One region of the Pseudobacteroides sp. genome, then DNA from elsewhere that is predicted to be linked to it. Evidence: predicted binding sites of a transcription regulator. Region 1 holds the regulator's gene; the other holds the start of a gene.
What was found. Region 1 encodes Rex, which represses fermentation and respiration genes when NADH is low (regulators of the CRP and FNR family bind a similar motif). Its sites were predicted from a motif close to ATTGTTAANNNNTTAACAAT; they were not measured.
Positions count from the first base shown of each region.

Region 2: the regulator Rex is predicted to act here: its motif matches at 2,329-2,348, upstream of gap (type I glyceraldehyde-3-phosphate dehydrogenase).

Region 1 is NZ_DATCTU010000133.1:40-3,477, reverse strand. Features, by position in the region: gene VIO64_RS22650 (ABC-F family ATP-binding cassette domain-containing protein) at 1-1,163, opposite strand, end outside; gene VIO64_RS22645 (redox-sensing transcriptional repressor Rex) at 1,432-2,109, shown strand.
Region 2 is NZ_DATCTU010000113.1:17,860-21,297, forward strand. Features, by position in the region: gene VIO64_RS18650 (phosphoglycerate kinase) at 1-971, opposite strand, end outside; gene gap (type I glyceraldehyde-3-phosphate dehydrogenase) at 1,144-2,151, opposite strand; gene VIO64_RS18660 (PilZ domain-containing protein) at 2,602-3,219, shown strand; gene VIO64_RS18665 (DNA-3-methyladenine glycosylase I) at 3,321-3,438, opposite strand, start outside.

The DNA.
Region 1 (3,438 bases):
AACTCTACCATACCCCCATCAGCCGGAAGCTTTGATACAAGAATCTTTACTAAAGTTGACTTTCCGCATCCGTTGGGACCTAGCAAAAATACCCGTTCATTCTTTCGAAGTTTAAAGCTGATATCAGAAAAAAGCTTTTTTCCAGGGTAGGACTTGGACAAATTTTCAACAAACATGACATCGTTTCCGCTAATTATGCTTTTTCTGAATTTAATATTAATTTTTCCGGGCAGATCTGTGGGCTTTTCGATTTTTTCCATGCGATCTATAGCCTTTTGCCTGCTTTCAGCGGCTATTATATTTCTTTCCCTGTTCCACTGCTTTTGTTGGGCGATAAAGGCTTCCATTTTTTCGATTTCACGCTGCTGATTTTCATAGTGCCGCTGCTGTATTTCCCTGTCAATTTCCTTTTGCTTTATATATTGTGTATAATTTCCGTTATATAACTTTGCGGAGTTGTTTTCAAGCTCCAGGGTCTTAGTGGTAACAGAATCAAGAAAATATCTATCATGGGAAACAATGAGAACCGTTTTTTTCATATTTTTAAGAAAGCCTTCAAGCCACATTATTGCCTCAATATCAAGATGGTTTGTAGGCTCATCCAGCAGCATGATATCAGGCTCCGAAAGCAGTAATTTGGCCAAGGCAAGCCTGGTTTTCTGACCCCCACTTAAAATATGAATCTTTGCATCAAATTGTTCCTCGCTAAATCCAAGTCCCTTAAGAACTCCCTTAACTCTGCTTCTATACTCATATCCTCCTTTAAGAGAATACTCATCCGAGATCCTTGCATATTCCTTCACTAGAATATCCAGCTCTTCTCCCGGTGCTTTGCTACTTATTGCTTTCTCAAGATATTTAAGACGTACCTCTTTATTTATGAGCTCTTCATAAACTGAAAGCATCTCATCAAAAATATTATTATCAGTATCAAGTCCTGTATTTTGATGCAGGAACCCAATTTTGTAGTTTTTGGATATATTTATAGTGCCGCTGTCGTACTGCAGCTCGCCGTTAATTATATTAAGAAGGGTTGATTTACCTGCACCATTGACCCCTACTATTCCCACTTTATCTCCATCCTGCACACTAAAGGAAATGTTTTTTAATACCGTATTTATGCCGTAAGAGTGGCATATATCGTTACAATTTAATATTATCATATTGACACCCTGTTTCTATTAGTTTGATATTTTGATAAATTAAACATCATTCTGCTAGTAAGATTACGGACCTTAAAATGTCCCATATTGAATTGTACCAAAATTCACTCCCGACAGCAATTTACTTTTTTAAACTTGTCTATATTAAAAGTACAAGCCAACCACCATCATCTGCTGCCAACAATATTGACAAAAAAATAACAAAGAGATATAATCATATTAAGATGAGGTTAAATTCCAATATTTATTAAAACTTTGGGGTGTAAAGATGAACTTAAAGAAAAAAGTTTCTCTTGCAGTTGTGAAACGATTACCGCGATATTACAGGTATTTGGCGGATTTGTTAAAAATGGATATAAAGAGGATTTCTTCGCAGGAGTTAAGCAGCAGGATGGGTATAACTGCATCTCAAATAAGGCAGGATCTTAATTGCTTTGGAGGATTTGGTCAACAGGGCTATGGTTATAATGTAGAGTATCTGTTTAATGAGATCGGAAATATTCTTGGGATGAGTAACAACTATAATGCTATTATTATCGGAGCAGGTAATATGGGGCAGGCACTTGCCAACTATACCAATTTTGAAAAGAGAGGTTTCAAGATAGTTGGTATTTTTGATGTAGATGCCAGTCTGGTTGGTACAGAAATAAGAGGTATACTTATAAGACATTTGGATGATTTGGAAAGCTTTGTTGAAAAGAACTATGTTGATGTCGCAATGCTGGCAGTACCCTTCGAGCAGACGCCAATTGTTGCTGAAAGAGTAGCGAAGCTGGGGGTTAAAGGGCTTTGGAACTTCTCTCCAATGGATCTTAAGCTGCCCTATGATGTTATTATAGAGAATGTTCACTTGAGTGACGGGCTCATGGTGTTGGGATACAAGCTTAATGAGAAGTATGAATTCAATAGGGTTGCCGGCAATAAGAGTGATGACTGGGATTGTTAGTTAAGTATATTTTAGGTTGCTAAAAATTATATTTATTTGAACTTATATCATTAATTATTGATTATAAAGGACTATTATAAAGTAAAAAGTAGCCAGTTGATAATAAATCTTACTTATGAATTATTTCAACTGGTTACTTTTTTATGCTTTTCAAGTTATATTCTTAACGACTGGTTAGATCTATCTTAGTAGTGTATTTAGCGTAAGCTCAATAATTTCTAGCATAGATTATAGATCACTTTGATTGAGGAGAGTCTAGATGAATAAAATAAAAAATACATACGCAAAAATATTATTACGGTTGCTTATTGTAAATTAAAATTATGTCACTTTATAGAAAGTAATATTGAGATGATTGACAAAGGGTTACATGGGTGTTATAATTAAAATGTAACCAATGAGTTATGAATTCGATAAATGTGATACTTTAACGTTGCGGAGATTGAGTAAATACAGTACATAAACCGCCAAAGTTTATGCTAGGAAAAGTAGAATGATGGTTTAAAAAGAGAGTTACTTTCAAGAACCATTAGTCCCTAAAACTGTGAAAATTATGTAGAAAAATATATTGACAAAATATACTTTAATTGATAAAATTCTTACAAAACAACAAGAACATTTACATAAAAGGTAATTGATAGTATCGTAATAGCTTTCTATTATAGAAAGTTCAATTCAAATTACTATAAAAATTTTTTTAAGAGCTTTCAAGTATTGGCTCAAGGTCATCCCTAAAAGATTATAATAATAGGTTTTTGTCTATTAATGGATGAAAGGTACACTTTAGATTCTTTTATAGTTCAAGAATGAAAGATTTGATAAAGCGTTTTAAATATTGTAACTCGATATTGTTATCAAAGTTCAAAATGGAAAACTTACTTCCGTATGTGAATTAATATTTCTCATTAATAATTTTATAGCTTTATTTTAAAAATTATGAAACAAAGCAGTATGGGTTTATATACCCTCAGTTTTGATTTGTGTGCTTTCGTTTGTATTTATGTTTGCAAAAATTTCAATTCTTAGTGATTTTCCGTGTATAGTTAACAATGCTCATGAAAACCACTAAATAAATAGATATAAGTTTACGAAAAACACAATTAATTATAGGAGGTGAAGATGTGTCTTGATAAGAGAGCCGCCCAAAATAAACAGCAATTGTAAATATTGGTAGATTGAATGTTGTTAATAAAATTATATTATGGAGGTTAATATGGCAAAAAAATTAGAGTAAGTCCCGAATTTCGTAGAAATTGAAGGTGGCAGTCCAGACGGTAGTTTGATAAACTATTGTTTGGGAAAACAAAAAATGAAAGGAGCTGCCACATA
Region 2 (3,438 bases), on a different contig from region 1:
CCCATTGGTCCATTCCATACCACTGTCTTCGCATCTTTTAATACATTTGCGAAAAGCTCAATTGATTTTGGCCCAATATCCAGACCCATAAAATCATCAGGTATTTCTGTAGAGCATACAAACTTTGATTCTGTATCGTTGTTGAATTCTTTTCCTACTTTGTTATCTATAGGAAGCAAAAGCTTAACGCCCTTCTTTTCTGCTTTATCCAAAAGGCTCTTTGCAAGATCCAGCTTGTCGGCTTCACATATTGATTTACCGACATTGTTACCCTGTGCCTTTATAAATGTATATGCCATACCGCCGCCTATAATGAGTGTATCAACCTTGTCTATCAGGTTTTCAATAACCGCTATCTTATCTGAAACCTTTGCTCCTCCCAAAATTGCGACAAAAGGTCTTGCAGGGTTTGATAATGCTTTACCCATTATATCGATTTCTTTCTGAATAAGGTATCCGCAGACAGCAGGCAGATAATCTGCCAATCCTGCAGTTGACGCATGTGCTCTGTGTGCTGTACCAAAAGCGTCATTAACATATATTTCTGCCAATGTTGAAAGCTCTTTTGCAAATGCAGGGTCATTCTTTTCTTCTTCCTTATGGAATCTTACATTTTCAAGCATAAGAACTTCACCGTCTTTCAACGCTGCAGCCTTAGCTTTCGCATCTTCACCGATAACGTCGGAAGCCATAACAACGGGCTTGCCCAAAAGTTCACCCAGCCTTACTGCTGTAGGCCTCATGCTGAATTTATCTTCAAAACCGTTCTTTGGCCTCCCAAGGTGTGATACCAAAATGGTTTTTGCACCTTTATCAACAAGATACTTTATAGTAGGAAGTGCTCCAACTATTCTCTTGTCATCAGTTATATTTTTGTTTGCATCCAATGGAACGTTAAAATCAACTCTGACAATAACCTTTTTACCTTTTACGTCAATATCTTCAATTGACTTTTTATTATAGCTCATTATATTCATTCCTTCCTATGAAAATAGTCATAAATTAATTGCTTTTAATAAATCAGAAATATCTAAAAAGTCCACCCCAAAACACTCCCTGCTGGTCGGGTTGAAGGATGGACTATTAATCAACAATTTATTGACTTATGGATAAAATACTTAAATGATTGTTATCCATTCCTAATTAAGCATCAACCTTTGACATGTGAATGATGAGGTCTACTACCTTGTTTGAATAACCCCACTCATTATCATACCATGATACGAGCTTAACGAAGTTGCCGTTTAATGCGATACCTGCTTTTGCATCGAAAATTGAAGTACGTGCATCATGAATGAAGTCTGATGAAACAACTTCATCTTCAGTGTATCCGAGGATACCCTTTAATTCATTTTCAGAAGCTTTCTTAACAGCAGCCTTTATTTCATCATATGATGCAGCTTTTTCAAGTCTTACTGTGAGGTCAACAACTGAAACGTCAGCTGTTGGAACTCTGAATGCCATACCTGTGAGCTTTCCGTTTAATTCAGGAATAACCTTACCAACTGCTTTAGCAGCACCTGTGGATGAAGGAATTATGTTGAAACCTGCACCACGTCCGCCTCTCCAGTCTTTGTTTGAAGGTCCGTCAACAGTCTTCTGTGTAGCTGTTACAGCATGTACAGTAGTCATTAAGCCTTCAACTATACCGAAGTTATCATTGATAACCTTTGCTAAAGGAGCCAAGCAGTTTGTAGTACATGATGCGTTTGAAACAACGTTCATGTCTTTAGTGTACTTATCGTTGTTAACTCCCATAACGAACATTGGAGCATCTGCTGAAGGAGCACTTATAATAACTTTCTTTGCTCCGCCTTTGAAGTGAGCTGAAGCCTTTTCAGTAGTTGTGAATACGCCTGTTGATTCAACAACATATTCAGCTCCACAGCTTGACCATGCAATCTCTGCAGGATCCTTTGAAGCGAATACAGCTATTTTCTTTCCGTTTACAACCAATTTGCCATCAGCTTCGGAAATTTCACCTTTGAACTGTCCATGCACTGTATCGTATCTCAACATATATTTCATGTATTCGAGATCGATGAATGGGTCGTTAATACCAGTTACTTCTACGTTTGGATTTTCAATCGCAGCTCTGAAAACAAGACGTCCTATACGTCCAAAACCATTAATACCTATTTTTACAGCCATTAAAATCATCCTCCTATATGTTATTAGTTAATTTGTTATAATAGTGAAACATATTTCCATCACTATCGTGCAGCTATTATGTAGCTAAAGCACTAATCCCCACTTTATGGCTTTTTTATTTTTTGCCAATGTTATTCTATATTATTTTATTTCATTTTTCAATAGAAATTGGGCAATTTTATTAAATTTTTAACAATCTTTTTCCACACAATCATGGGAAAAATAAATTATTAAAAATTTGTTATCCTTCCGATAATAATTTTGAAGGATATTTAGCTATTAAAGTAGAATAACAATATAATACCCAAATTCCAACATACTAATACTTATATTGCTAGTTTTGAATCTTTATCAAGCTTTGCTGCCTGACAGTATTATGATATACTTAACATTATGGTATACTAAACACTGTAAATTAAAATAGATTTCTATTCATACGGAGGGATATTGATGAATATAAAAGCCGGTGAAATTGTATCGATACGCCACTGTTCCGGTACAAAGTTATATAAAAGCATTGTACTCGAAACTCTTGACGATACACTATCTGTAAAACTATTCGATGAAGTCGCACTTCTTAACTGTTCTCCCGGCGATCCAGTGGTTTTGGGGTGCGAGTTTAACAATGAGGTTTACATGGGTAGCTGTAATCTTTTAGATATCGATAAGGACAATAATAAACTTTCTTTAAAGATAGACAACTATGAGACTATCACAAATAAGAGGCTTTATGAACGATTTCCCGTTTCATTTTATGCCGACGTAAGAATAGGGGAATCTCAGAAAAAAAACCTGGTCCTTGTTAAAAACATAAGTATAAACGGCCTTATGATCAACACCAAACATGATTTCCCGGTATACCAGGAATTAAAATTCGAGCTTCACCTCGATATCAAACTTCACCTTAAGGCAACTGTTATAAGAAAATCCAAAGACACCAACAATTTTGAGTATGGCCTTAAGATTATCTATACAGATGTAAATACTCCAAAGCTTTTAAAGAAGCTTATTCTTATTTTAAAGCAGGAACAAGAGGATTTTATAAAGAAATTGAAGGAACCGAATTAAGAAAATGCTTATATAAAAAAACTACCTCCGTCCAAAGGATTGGAGGTAGTTTTTTATGCATGAAAACACTACAATTTATCAATTTTTCTTTACAAAATCAGTTACTCTTTATGAAACAAAAAGCAGTCTGCTGTGTGGTCATTGACCATACCTATTGCCTGCATAAAAGCATATATAATGGTAGAACCTACAAACTTAAAACCAAGCTTTTTCATATCT